4 regions of the Pseudoalteromonas sp. Ps84H-4 genome follow, and region 1 is predicted to be linked to each of the others. Evidence: predicted binding sites of a transcription regulator. Region 1 holds the regulator's gene; each other region holds the start of a gene.

Region 1 (3,610 bases):
CCGTGTACACACAATCTTAGTGCCTGTTGACAACAAACAAGACGATAAAGGCCAACCATGAGCACATTAAAAGCAGAGCTTTTAGCAAAAAGCTATAAAGGCCGCCAAGTTGTCAAAAATGTGGGTCTTGAGGTTGAAGCGGGCAGTATCGTTGGTTTGCTTGGCCCAAATGGCGCAGGCAAAACCACCACTTTCTATATGATTGTTGGCTTAGTACCTAGCGATAAAGGCAAGATCAGCATTGATGATAATGATATTACACTTTTGCCAATGCATAGCCGTGCACGTTTAGGGATTGGTTACCTACCACAAGAGTCATCTATTTTTAGAAAGTTAACGGTTTATCAAAACCTAATGGCTATTTTAGAAACGCGTAAAGATTTAAATAAACAAGGCCGAGAAGAAACACTCAACAACTTACTTGATGAATTTAGTATTCAGCATATTCGTGATAGTCAAGGTATGGCCTTATCTGGGGGCGAGCGTCGTCGCGTAGAAATTGCTCGGGCATTAGCCGCAAACCCTAAATTTATCTTGTTAGATGAGCCTTTTGCTGGTGTTGATCCTATTTCAGTGTTAGATATAAAGAAAATTATTGAACACTTAAAAAATCGTGGTATTGGTGTATTAATCACTGACCATAATGTTAGAGAAACCCTTGATGTTTGTGAAAAAGCCTACATTGTTTCTCATGGGGAGCTAATTGCATCAGGAACACCTGAGCATGTTTTAGCTGACCAAACCGTACGCGATGTGTATCTAGGTGAGCAATTCAGGCTATAACCAATAAGCCACCATCTAGCGCATCTGCTAAACTAAATAACAATGACAATAAATCGATATATATTTACCTGTGACTGCACAGGTGTCGATAACACATAAAAGGATTGTTAGGGATACATGAGGCAATCATTACAGCTGCGCATGGGCCAGCAACTTACAATGACTCCACAACTGCAACAAGCAATTCGCTTGCTGCAGCTTAGTACATTGGATCTCCAGCAAGAAATTCAAGAAGCACTTGATAGTAACCCTCTGCTTGAAGTGGAAGAAGCAGATTACAACGATGAAAACATTGGTAAGAACGAGCAAAAAGCTGAATCTGATGATACTCAGCTAAGTGCATCGGCCGAAGAAGCGCCGAGTGAGTACGAACAAGAAAGCAGCGATGCCCTTAACAAAGACACCGTAAGTGACGATTTAGCCATGGATGTGACATGGGATGAGTACATGAGTGCTGCCCCATCAACATCATCAGGTCCAATGCCAGAAGATGAGTCAATTTATCAGGGTGCATCGACTGAAACCCTCCATGAATACCTTATGTGGCAATTACAACTCACGCCATTTAGCCCAACCGATGAAGCGATCGCTGTCGCCATCGTAGAGGCAATTGATGACTCAGGTATTTTAACTGTTAGCTGCGAAGACATAGTCGAAAGTTTTAATCAAAATAATGATGAAGAAGAAATCGAACTAGATGAAGTCGAAGCGGTCTTAAAGAGAATACAGTTGTTTGATCCAGTAGGGATTGGTGCCCGTAGCTTACAAGAGTGCTTATGTATCCAGCTTCGCCAATTCGATGCGAGTACGCCGTATTTAGCTGAAACTAAAATGGTTTTATCTGAGCATATTGAATTATTAGCAAGTCGCGACTATCGCACTTTGATGAAAAAGACTAAGCTTAAAGAAAGCGAACTAAAAGAAGTAATGACGCTGATCCACAGCTTAAACCCTAAGCCAGCAGACAGCATAGTTCGCGAAGAGTCTGAGTACGTTATACCCGATGTATCGGTTAAAAAAGTTAAAGGTCGTTGGGTCGTTGAACTAAACCCAGATTGTATGCCAAAAATTAGAGTGAATAGCCAATATGCAGCTATGTCACGCTCAGTAAAATCGAGCAGCGATAGCCAGTTTATTCGCTCTCATTTACAAGAAGCTAAATGGTTTATTAAAAGCTTAGAGAGCCGTAACGATACACTTTTAAAAGTGACCAATTGTATCGTACAGCAACAACAAGCATTTTTTGAACATGGCCCAGAAGCCATGAAACCAATGGTGCTGAACGATGTCGCAGAAATGGTCGAAATGCATGAATCGACAATTTCACGTGTTACAACACAAAAATACATGCACACCCCTCGCGGGATTTTTGAGTTGAAATATTTCTTCTCAAGCCATGTCAGCACAGAAAACGGTGGTGAGTGTTCATCAACAGCAATTCGCGCTTTGATCAAAAAGCTTATCGCTGCAGAAAACTCAGCTAAGCCATTGAGTGATAGTAAAATTGCAGATATATTGGCTGAGCAAGGAATTAAAGTAGCTAGACGCACAATTGCAAAATATCGAGAGTCTCTAGCGATACCTCCGTCTAATCAGCGTAAGAGTTTGATTTAGACGTTTTACATAGAAGGAAAATGCTTATGCAACTAAATTTAACTGGTCGTCATGTAGAAATCACTGATTCATTAAGAGACTATGTAAACAGCAAGTTTGCAAAACTAGAAAGGCATTTTGACCACATTAATAATGTACATGTCATTCTAGATGTAGAAAAATTAAGCCAAAAAGCAGAAGCAACTTTACATGTAAATGGAGGCGAGCTCTTTGCCTCAACTGCACACCAAGATATGTATGCAGCCATTGACTCGCTAATCGACAAACTAGATCGTCAAGTCATTAAACACAAAGAGAAATTAGCTCGACACTAAATTATGAAACTTAGTTCACTTACTAACCAGGACTGCAGCAAAGCTGCGGTCCTTTTTAATAGCAAAAAAAGAATCCTTGAATATATCAGCGAGCTGGCTCACCAGCAGCTTCCTCATTTATCTCAACAAGACGTCCTTGATGCCTTACTCAATAGAGAAAAATTAGGCAGTACAGGTATTGGTCGTGGCATTGCTATTCCACATGGCCGCATGAGTGGTGCAGAGCAACCACAGGCATTTGTCATAGTGAGTGAATCCCCAATCAATTTTGACGCAATTGATAACCGACCTGTGGATATTTTCGTTGCACTCATCGTACCAGATGGAGACAGCCAACTTCACCTAAAGACCTTATCGACAATTGCTGATAGACTAAAAGATAAAGAGTTTTGTAAACAGTTACGTAGCGCTAAAACAGACCACGAACTGTTTCAGGTCATATCAGCAGAGGCATAAATGGAATTAATTATCATCAGCGGTCGCTCAGGCTCAGGTAAATCGGTCGCTTTACGTGTACTTGAAGACTTGGGTTACTACTGTGTTGATAATATCCCAGTCAACTTATTACCTTCGCTTGTTCGTAGCGTTTCAGACAACTATGACAAAATAGCAGTCAGCATAGATGTGCGTAACTTACCGAAAGAGCAGCAAGAGTTTAATGATATTCTTGAATACCTGCCAGGTTTCGCAAACCCAACACTGTTCTATTTAGACAGTGATGACCAAACTCTGATCAAACGCTTTTCTGAAACGCGACGCTTACATCCTCTATCGATTGACTCGCTGCCACTCGATTTAGCAATTAAGCAAGAAAGAGTATTACTGGATGTACTGATCACGCGCGCTGATTTTATGATTGATACCACCGACCTGAGTGTTCATCAGTTAGCTGAATCAAT
Region 2 (3,610 bases), on a different contig from region 1:
TATCTTAGTCACATCAGCAGCTTTTATGCTGGGTGGTTGTATAACAACGCAAAATCATCATGTGGTTCAGGATGACCCTTACTATGCGCCTATGTACCCAGAGCCTACAACAGAACAAATGGTGCCAACAGGGTCTTTGTTTGATAGCTATACATCAAACGATTTGTACTCTGATAAAAAGGCACTGCGTGCTGGCGATATCATCACTGTTAAATTGCAAGAGTCAACGCAAGCAACTAAAGCAGCAAAAACTGAAACCGATAAAGAAACAGATGCTAACTTAGACCCTGTAATTGGGTTAGGTGGAAATCCGGTTAACATTGGTGGTGACAGCATTCAATTTGGCATTGGTTCAGGGTCATCATTTAAAGGTGACTCAAAGTCGAATCAATCGAATAGTCTATTTGGTGATATCTCTGTCAATGTGATGCGCGTTTTACCTAATGGAAACTTAGTGATCCGTGGTGAAAAATGGCTCACGCTAAATACCGGTGAAGAGTTTATTCGTTTGGAAGGGTTAGTTCGTCCAGAAGATGTCTCAGCAAGTAATACAGTCACGTCAAACCGTATAGCGAATGCACGTATACAATATTCTGGTAAAGGGCAAATGCAAGAAACACAAAGTGCTGGCTGGCTTTCTCGATTCTTTAGCAGTTCGCTTTTCCCATTTTAGAGGAACAAAGTCATGAATGGGTTTAAATACATTATTGCTCTTTGCTTAATCAGCCTGCAGTTTTCTGCTCAAGCTGAGCGAGTTAAAGATGTGTCTATGGTTGAGGGTGTACGCTCTAACCAGTTGGTAGGCTATGGCCTTGTTGTTGGTTTGCCAGGCACAGGTGAGCAAAGCCGGTTCACACAACAAAGTTTTAAAGCCATGCTAAATGGCTTTGGTATCACTTTACCTGATAGCTTAAAACCCAAAATAAAGAATGTCGCAGCGGTGGCTGTGCACGCCGAGCTTCCAGCGTTTAGAAAGCCTGGGCAAACTATTGATATTACGGTTTCGTCTATAGGTAGTGCGGGCAGTTTACGTGGCGGTACTTTATTACAAACCTTCTTAAAAGGGGTTGATGGCAATACTTATGCGATTGCACAAGGCAGCTTAGTTGTGGGCGGTCTAGGTGCTGAAGGTGCTGATGGTAGCCGAGTTATTATTAACACACCCACAGTGGGCCGTATTCCAAACGGTGCCATTGTAGAGCGTGCTATTAAGAGCCCGTTTATGCAAGGTGACTACATTACCTTTAATTTAAATCGTCCTGATTTCACAACGGCTAAACGCTTAGAGCAAACTATTAATGATTTAGTGGGTCCTGACAGCGCTCAGGCAATCGATGCAGCTTCAGTACGAGTGTTAGCACCGCGTGATGCTTCTCAACGTGTTGCTTATTTGTCGACACTTGAAAACTTAGAGTTTAAGCCAGCAGACACAGCAGCAAAAATTATTGTGAACTCTCGCACAGGCACAATAGTGATTGGCAAAAACGTGAAGCTACAGCCTGCGGCGATTACACATGGTGGTTTAACGGTCACCATTGCTGAGCAGCAAAATGTGTCACAGCCAAATGCTTTAAGTGATGGTGAAACCACGGTTACCAATCAAAGTATTATTGATGTGAACGAAGATGATTCACGTGCTTTTGTATTTAATCCAGGTGTTAATCTTGATGATCTCGTGCGCGCAATCAATGAGGTTGGGGCTGCACCGGGTGACTTAATGGCAATACTTGAAGCTTTAAAAGAAGCGGGGGCGATAAACGGGCAACTGGTTATCATTTAAATTAAAACGCGCTCTAGGGCGCGTTTTTTGTTTTCATATCTTTTAGCACTTTTTATATCTTTCACTCTTCAAGCATTAGCTAAAACTATTGTTTTAAAGTTAGTCAAAACCAATATCACTTATTAGCTATTCATTTCTAAAGATTTTTATTGGCGCAATTTTTGCATTTTAATTTGCATTATTAACTATTGTGTCAAAAAGCTGATGGATACTAATCATCTCGACAAGCAAAACTTTTTTGATTTAGGTAACTTAGACTCACTACGTCAAAGTGCCCTGAAAAGTGATGCCTCTAGCGATGCGTCAAAAGAGGCGCTGAAAAAAGCGGCGGCACAATTCGAATCTATCTTTACGCAAATGCTGCTTAAAAGTATGCGTAAAGCCAATGAGGCATTCGAAGATAAAGATAGCCCATTTAATTCAAGTGGCGTGAAGTTCTTTGAAGAAATGCATGACCAACAGCTTTCAGTCGAGTTGTCGTCGAATGGCTCGCTAGGCTTAGCTGATTTAATCGTTCAGCAGTTATCACCAGACGGTAAACAGTTTACCCCAGGCTCAGTATTAAGAACGACGACTGAGTTTGATAGTGATAAACGAGCAAGAGGGCAAGATGATGCTAATGCTCAAACTAAATCGGTTACAGATACTGAGCTAAATGAGCAGGCTAATAATCGTTTTGACGATGCTGAATCGTTTATTAGTTCTATCTGGGAACATGCCAAAAATGCTGCACAAAAGATTGGCCTGAATCCGGCGGTTATGGTTGCTCAAGCCGCACTTGAAACGGGTTGGGGTAAACACATCATCAGCAAAGCGGATGGTACAAGCAGTAACAACTTATTCAATATTAAATCAGATCAGCGTTGGCAAGGTGATAAAGCAAGTAAGCTTACCCTTGAGTTTGAACAAGGCGTGCCTGTTAAAAAACAAGCAAGTTTCCGCGCATATCAATCAATTAAAGACAGTGTGAATGACTTCGTTGACTTCTTAAATGAAAACCCACGTTACGAAGAAGCACTAAAAAACACTGCAGAACCTGCTGCCTTTTTAGATTCGTTACAAAAAGCAGGTTATGCAACTGATCCAAATTATGCCGATAAAATAAAGCAGGTGCTGAAGCGTGTTGAGCTTCAAAGTGTCGCTGCTTCATTGGTACGTTAAGGAGTAAACCCTCATGTCATTTAGCTTATATGACATTGCTAATGCCGGTGTAAGAGCGAATTCTGAGCTTTTACAAACCACCAGTAAAAACATAGCGAATGTGAATACTGAAGGCTATGTGCGTGAACGCACTGAGTTCACAACCATGATCGACAACCAAGTGGGTCGTGGCGAAACGTATCGCTTGTTAAATGAGTTTGCCCAAAAGCAATTAAATCGTGATACCTCAAATAAGGCATTTTTTGATCAGTTTGTAACTGAAGCAAGCCGAGTAGATAGCCTGTTTTCAGAAGAATCAAATAGTTTATCGACCAGTATCAACTCGTTTTTTAACAACGTACAAGAAAGCTTAAATCAGCCTTCATCAAGAGTCGCTCGTTCACTAGTAATGACTGATGCACAGAACTTGATTGATCAGATGGATAGGTTATCGAGCATCGTGGTTGATCAAAAAGCGGTTGTGAATGAACAATTAGAAATCTTCTCAGATGAGGCGAATAACCTTATCCAAAATATTAGTGATTTGAATACTAAAATTGCGGCGGTACATGGTACTGATCGTGAGTCAGTCTCTAGTGGTTTATACAATGAGCGTGATAAAGCAATTCGTGATTTATCTGAGTTGATAGATATTGAAACACTTGATGGTAATAACGGCGAAAAACAAGT
Region 3 (3,610 bases), on a different contig from region 1:
AACGCAAATTGTATTGCAAGCACTGCAAGATATCGCGCAATCAGTGACAAATGTACAAGATCAGAGTCATCAAATTGCGACTTCAACAGAACAGCAAACTGTGGTTGCAGAAGATATTAATAATAGCCTGGCGGCTATTAACCACCTTGTTAATAGCACTGCGGATCATGCTCATGAATTGGCAGATGAAGCACGTGATTTAAATGAATTGGCAGCGTCTTTAAATAAGACAGTAAATCAGTTTAAGTTATAAAGATAAATTGCCGAAGTTATTAAAAACCCGATGTCACCTGAAGATGACATCGGGTTTTTATCGTCAGCCTTCCCTGTTAATCGTGGCGCAACCGCTTTCGCGTGTTCCATAAATTCATGCCACTGTTGCTTATTCCATAAAGCAACTCCTTTGTCGGTCAATCCTTGTGTTGGTTGCGTTTGTACTTGTTCCATATAGTCACCTCCTTACGCTAGCTTCATCCTGTTTGGCTCCAAGCCTGAGCTTATCCCTTGCTGTCATCTCCGTTCACTTTATCCATAAAGCGTTGCCATTGTGCGCTACTCCATAACGCTTTGTTACTTCCTTGCTGTCCTTTTTGCTGTGCTACATTGTCCATACTGTAAACTCCTTGCGGTTTATCGTCCTTTACTCCTACAGCTGCTCCTTGCTGTGTTCCCTGACTCATCCTTGCTTATTAATGCGGTAATTATCGCTTAGCGATGATATACACAGCATGAATCAAACCTGGAATGTACCCTAATAAGGTTAAAAGAATATTAATCCAGAACTGCGCACCTAAACCTACCTGTAAAAATACGCCAAGAGGTGGAATTAAAACCGATAAAATAATACGTATTAAATCCATGACTCACTCCTTGAAATCTATTAGCCCAGCCAAAGCTGGGCTAATTTAGGCTTGCTGTTATTCAGCAACAATCGTTAATTCATCGATTACTTTGCGAACGTCTTCAGCGTTTTCAGCGATACTGATTGCTAATTGCTTTTCAGCATCAGACTCAACGGTACCTTTAAGTGTTACTACACCGTTATCGGTATCAACATCGATGTCTGTACCACCTACTTCTGAGTTAAATAAATAACGTGTTGTGATTACAGTACTGATTTTCGCATCTGTTAAATCGCTTTCAGTTGAATCAGCTTTATCTGCTTTCATTTTCTTAGCCTTCATGTTTTTAACAACCGTTAGTTTGTTATCAACAGAGCTAACGCCATCTAGGCTAAGAACAAGCTCTTCAGCAAGCTCTTTATCTAATTCACTATCAACTTTACCTGTAAGTACAACCTTGCCATTCGTTACATCAGTGTTGATGTCAAAGTTGTTAAGGTTTGTGTTCATAAGAAGCACAGTTTCTGCCTTACCATCAATCCAAGCATCTTTACTTTCATTTTCCCAACTGCTTGCCTGAGCTGACATACTTGCTGTTGCACCAATTACTAAAGCGGCAATCATAGATTTGTTAAAAGTGTTCATAATCTTCTCCTTTTGATTTAAGACACTTTTACTAATGCGACTATGATGCCAACTATTTATTTGTTTAATTTCAACACCTTAAACCCTCATTCAGCGACTATTTATATTCAATTCGGTAAAGATTTACAGGCTGCTCGGTAAGAAGTTCACTATGTTGCAAAAATAACCATTTAGTTGCTGATTTTATTAATCTGTGGTTAATTTAACTAAGTAACGTTGACACTACAAAACACAACATATTGATTTATAATAAAATAAAATTTGGCCTAAGCTTTGCTTTATAACGAATAACATAAAAATCACTTTGATAATCACAACAGGGAACTACCATGGCCGTTAAACTTGAAGATCGCCCACTCGATCAAGTAAGAGAAGAAGTAATTGATCAACTCATTTATAACTACAGTCATGCTGTTATTTCAGCTGAAGCATTTGAACGCCGCTTAGACCAAGCAATGGAAGCCACCAGCAACGAAGTACTCGTTGAACTTGTTGCTGACTTAGAGCTTAAAGCTGATATTGACTACAAATCGCAAAAGCATGCGCAATTTAAACCTCATTATGGCCACAGCAGCGATAACGAAAGTCTGCAGCTTCGTAGCATTTTGGGTTCAAATGAGCGCAGCGGCCAGTGGGTAGTGCCAAAAGAAATCCACCTTACAAACTGCTTAGGTTCAATTGAGCTCGATTTTAGCGAAGCGATTTTCCAGCACCAACATGTCACTATTTACGTGAACTGTATTTTAGGTAACGACGAAATCTATGTGCCAGAACATGTCAATGTGGTATCAAAGCTGTTCAGTGTTATTGGCAGTGTAGAGAACAGATCAGTCGCCTTAAATAAAGGCCAAGGCCCAACCATCACCATTGAAGGTAATGTATGGCTAGGCTCAGTCGAGATTTCAGTTAAACGTACCATGAAAGAAAAGTTCATCAGCTTTGCCAACAGTCTAAAAGCCAGTTGGAAAGAGATGAATAAGATGTAGTAAAAGTTGCGAGTTGCGATTATGTTAATGTAGGTCGTCATTTATGGCGACAAGATATTGCATACGTTTCACCAATGACGCGCTAAAGCACGACCTACTAGAATGCGCGCGAAATAAATTTCACGCCTACATCGAAGATCTAATCGTACAAAGAGGGTAAGAGGCGCTTCGCTTAAGAGAAAACTCAGTTCTCTTCCTCTATGCTCTCTGTGTTCTCTGTGGTTAGAAAAAAGATCTTTAATTCACGAAGAGGACAAGAGGCGCTGCGATTTAGAGAAAACAAAAAACACAATTATCACTTCCTCATTCTCTTCTCATTCACTTCTCTTTGTGCAAAACATATTTGAACCACAGAGAGCACAGAGGCGCTGCGCGCTACACAGAGAAAACCAAATTAATACAAAGAGAATGACTAGAGCCTGTCCTTCTCTACCTCTGTGTCCTCTGTGTCCTCTGTAGTTAGAAAAAAGATCTTTAATTCACAAAGAGGACAAGAGGCGCTGCGCTTTAGAGAAAACAAAAAACACAATTATCACTTCCTCATTCTCTTCTCATTCACTTCTCTTTGTGCAAATTTTTTAAAACATATTGAACCACAGAGAAAAGCAAGTTATTACTTTCTCATTCTCTTCTCTTTGTGCATATATTTTTCTCGACCTTCTAGTGCTCGGCTAAAAGCTGACTGCTCTAGCTACAAGTCATTATTCCTTTCACTCGGTATATCACTGAAATACTCTACAAACTCAACTTCAAAACCTGCGGGATCGATAAAATATACATTTTTACGATACGGGTTTTCTGGACCCTGTTTATCTATTTCATAACCAGCGTCAACCAAGCGTTCAATTACGGCATTAATATCGTTTGTCACATAAGCAAAATGAGCAAGGCCCACTTGGTGCCCTGCTAAATCACGGTTTTCGTCTTCACCGTTATCGCTCAGAGCAAGATATTGGTAATCATCACCAAAGTGCAGCCATTTGCGCGGTTTGCCTGACCATGTGCTATCACCTTGGCTACGCACCCGCCAATGCGGGAACGCAGCTTTATAAAAGTGCAGCATGGCATCAACATTACTAACAACAAGGTTTACGTGCTCTAAATACATGGTAGTTTTCCTTTTTATTTTTAAACTGC
Region 4 (3,610 bases), on a different contig from region 1:
TGTACCACAGTACCTAAACCATCAATCCCCGGATTACCTTGCACTGGTGCGCCACTTACAGCTGTTTCTGTGTATAAGTTTTGCCCCATTGGCTCAAGACCCGATGGATTGATGAAGTCTGTTATAGTGAGCTGACCAATTACCACATTTTCTGCCTGACCTGCTACACGAACAGATACTTCGCCATCTTGTGACACCGTAATTGATTGCGCATCATTTGGCACATTCATTTCAGGTTGCAACGGGAAACCCGCACCTGAAGTTACGATACGACCGTCTTCATCTGTCGTAAATTGACCATTACGTGAGTAAGCAATATTGCCGTCAGGTAACTGTACTTCAAAAAAACCTGGGCCTGAAATCATCCAGTCCAGTGAGTTTTCGGTCGTTAACATATTACCTTGCGAAAAGTTCTTTTGGTTTGCTACAACCTTAGCACCGGCACCAAGCATTAAACCTGATGGCATTTCAGTATCTTGAGACGAACGACCACCTGGTTGATTAATGTTTTGATATAGTAAATCTTCAAATACGGCGCGGCTTTTTTTGTAACCGACCGTGCTGGCATTCGCGAGATTATTTGAGATCACCGAAATATCGGTTTGCTGGGCGTCAAGCCCGGTTTTACTGATCCACAATGCTGGATTCATAACTCTACCCTCTCAGTCATCTTAAACAATGCGTAACAGCTGATCTTGACGCTCATCAAGCTCTTCGGCTGTTTTCATCAATTTAACTTGTAATTCAAATTGGCGTTGGTTGCTGATCATGTCGACCATTTCATGGACTGGATTAACGTTCGACATTTCAAGCGTACCTGACAGTACTTTTACATTGGGTGAAATATCACAGAACCCACAAAGATCATTGACCAACATATCTTCTTTTGGTCTAAATAAACCGTCATTACCTTTTTCAAGCTGAGTGTTATCAGCTTCGATCACTTTTAAGCGGTCAACTACTTCTAAAAAGTTGGCAGGTGCACCTTGCGGGCGCACTTGGATCGCGCCATCTTCGCTAAACTCAACCTTCTCAATTGGCAAAGGCAAGATAATAGGCCCGCCCTCGCCAATAACTTGACGGCCATGGCTGGTGATCAATGCGCCGTCAGGTGTGATGTTTAGTGTGCCTGTTTTGGTATAAGCTTCGTTACCTGATGCATCTTGCACACTGAGCCAACCACGGTCGCTCATGGCAATATCAAGCTCTCGGCCTGTCTCAACGAATCCACCCGATTCCATATTTGAACCAGGACGCTCTTGCATCGCAAACACACGTGATGGCAAGCCTTCACCAAAAGCCTGCATGGAACGCGCTTGTGCAAAATCAGCTTTAAAGCCAGTGGTGTTAGCATTAGCAAGGTTGTTAGCCTTTAACTCAAGACCACGCAAGCTTTGCTTGGCACCAGACATGGCAATGTAGACCATTTTGTCCATAACATTGACTCACTAAAAATACGATAACTAAAGAAATGCAATAAAAGTGCCAAAGTAAAATTGACGCATAAACAGGATGGTAAAAATGAAAAAAGGCTGCCAATTGAGGGAGCAGCCTTCGTGTCGGATTAAGCTCAGAGCCGTTAAGATTAACGGATCTGTAGGATGTTTTGTTGTAGTGTTGAGTTAACTTCTAATGCACGTGAATTTGCTTGGAAGTTACGTTGTGCACTGATCAAATCAACAAGTTCACTTGTCAAGTTAACGTTTGACTGCTCAAGAGCTGATGAGTTAATTGAACCTAATGTACCTGAACCTGGTTCACCGGCAATTGGCTCACCAGAGGTTAAGCTTTTCTTCCATGCCGTGTTACCCACTTGCTGTAAACCTTGTGAATTAGAAAAGCGCACCATTGCCACTTGGCCTAAGAATGAAGTATCACCATTACTGTAAGAAGCAACGATTTTACCATCTGTACCAATATCAATACCTGATAGACGACCTACAGTCGCACCATCTTGCTCTAGCGCTTTCACTTCAAAGTTACTTGCATATTGAGTCGGTATTTTATTCGTTGTACCAGCTTCATCGCGCCAATTGATGTTTACATCATCAGGGAAACTCGCACCGTTAGATAATAAACCAGATATACCGCCTGAAGGTATTGTTAATGGATTAAACGTAGCATCAGTATTTGGAGTCCCATCAGTGCTTTGAGGTAAACCACTTGAGTCAAACTGAAAAGTTGAAATAGGTGTATATGGCGACGCAGTTTGCTCAGTACCATTAGCAGCAAACGGCTTTTCATCAAGTGTTGCAAACACTTGCCATTCATTGTCATTACCAGTCGCTGCTGCGTCAGTTTTAACAAAGAAGAACTGTAAAATGTGTGGCTCACCTAAAGAATCATACACCGTTGTTGATGTTGAACTGTTATACGACGCACTTGTCTCAGGGTCAAATGGTGTAACTGCTGGCGTTAATGCACGCGAATCTAAGTTAAACGACGAATAAACATTGGTCGTAGCGCGTGGAGAACCTGATGCATCAGGAATTTGTAGCGCAGAAGATGTGCTTAAACTAACAGAAGTTGTATCACCCGTTGCTTCATCAACAGGGAAACCTTGTAAGTAGTTTCCGCTAGCATCCACAATAAAGTTGTCTTTATTCAGTTTGAACGCACCAGCACGAGTATATGTAAAATCTTGTGCACCTAGGTCATTTGCCATGGCAAAGTAGCCTTCACCAGTAATTGCTAAATCCAGTGAGTTATTAGTGAAAGATAATGAACCTTGGTGGAATTGTTGTGCCACCATTGTAGTTCTTACGCCGTCACCATTTTTAGTTTTACCTGAGCTAAATACTGATGATGCGTACACATCAGCAAACTCAGCACGAGACTCTTTAAAGCCTGTGGTGTTAACGTTAGCAATATTGTTTGCTGTTACATCTAAGTCTTTTTGCGCGGCAGCAAGGCCGGTTAATGCAATATTGAAGCTCATAAGTCACCTCTAAAGTGTCAATCTGTAGCACTAGGCTAACTAGTTAATCTGTGTAATTAAGCGATTTCTGCAACATCAGTTAGCCTAACCGCGCCTTCTTTAGTATTAATAATAATGCCGCTAGATCCATTGATATTAACGCTTTCAATATTTTTGAAAGTCGCTAAAGGTAGACTGCTATAGTCACCATTTTGGAATCCTTCAGCTTTAACTTCGTATTCGCCTGGAGGCAAAAGCTCTCCATCGTCATTTTTACCATCCCACTCAAAACGAACTGCGCCAGCCGATTGAGCGCCCATGCTGATGGTACGTACAAGTTGACCTGACTCATCAGTAATGCGAAGCGTAAGATCTTCAACAGGCGTTTCTGCAATTGCCGAACCTTTAGCAACGTTACTACCATCAAAATCAATCGTATTTGATTCTAATAGTGCTTGTTTACCAACTAAGGTCGAAGCTTGTAATGCCGAGTTCGATGTCATTGACGCAGTAAGTGCATCAAATTTTGAGTTTAAATTCGAGATCCCTTCAGCCATGGTAAAGTTGGTCATCTGAGCAATCATTTGATCATTATCAGCCGGCTTGCTTGGGTCTTGAAACGACAACTGTTGTGTTAAAAGCGAGAAGAAGTCTTCTTGCGTTAAAGTGTCATCTTTCTCTTCTGGTTTGTTT

What was found. Region 1 encodes sigma-54, which starts transcription at its own class of promoters, with help from an activator protein. Its sites were predicted from a motif close to GTTGGCACGNNNNTNGNNT; they were not measured.
Region 2: a site for sigma-54 is predicted at 1,929-1,947, ahead of flgJ (flagellar assembly peptidoglycan hydrolase FlgJ). Genes of this name have one in related genera too.
Region 3: a site for sigma-54 is predicted at 1,522-1,540, ahead of NH454_RS02720 (BON domain-containing protein). Genes of this name have one in related genera too.
Region 4: a site for sigma-54 is predicted at 1,472-1,490, ahead of NH454_RS01735 (flagellar basal body rod protein FlgF). Genes of this name have one in related genera too.

What each region holds. Positions count from the first base shown of each region.
Region 1 covers NZ_JAMXSK010000019.1:88,048-91,657, reverse strand. The annotation lists gene lptA (lipopolysaccharide transport periplasmic protein LptA) at 1-61, shown strand, start outside; gene lptB (LPS export ABC transporter ATP-binding protein) at 58-783, shown strand; gene NH454_RS16305 (RNA polymerase factor sigma-54) at 901-2,397, shown strand; gene hpf (ribosome hibernation promoting factor) at 2,424-2,711, shown strand; gene ptsN (PTS IIA-like nitrogen regulatory protein PtsN) at 2,715-3,167, shown strand; gene rapZ (RNase adapter RapZ) at 3,168-3,610, shown strand, end outside.
Region 2 covers NZ_JAMXSK010000001.1:370,220-373,829, reverse strand. The annotation lists gene flgH (flagellar basal body L-ring protein FlgH) at 1-673, shown strand, start outside; gene NH454_RS01720 (flagellar basal body P-ring protein FlgI) at 686-1,780, shown strand; gene flgJ (flagellar assembly peptidoglycan hydrolase FlgJ) at 1,985-2,941, shown strand; gene flgK (flagellar hook-associated protein FlgK) at 2,955-3,610, shown strand, end outside.
Region 3 covers NZ_JAMXSK010000002.1:50,433-54,042, reverse strand. The annotation lists gene NH454_RS02735 (methyl-accepting chemotaxis protein) at 1-253, shown strand, start outside; gene NH454_RS02730 (hypothetical protein) at 238-447, opposite strand; gene NH454_RS02725 (YqaE/Pmp3 family membrane protein) at 702-860, opposite strand; gene NH454_RS02720 (BON domain-containing protein) at 918-1,487, opposite strand; gene NH454_RS02715 (LiaF domain-containing protein) at 1,817-2,473, shown strand; gene NH454_RS02710 (VOC family protein) at 3,165-3,581, opposite strand.
Region 4 covers NZ_JAMXSK010000001.1:373,995-377,604, forward strand. The annotation lists gene flgG (flagellar basal-body rod protein FlgG) at 1-650, opposite strand, end outside; gene NH454_RS01735 (flagellar basal body rod protein FlgF) at 672-1,436, opposite strand; gene flgE (flagellar hook protein FlgE) at 1,586-2,938, opposite strand; gene NH454_RS01745 (flagellar hook assembly protein FlgD) at 2,995-3,610, opposite strand, start outside.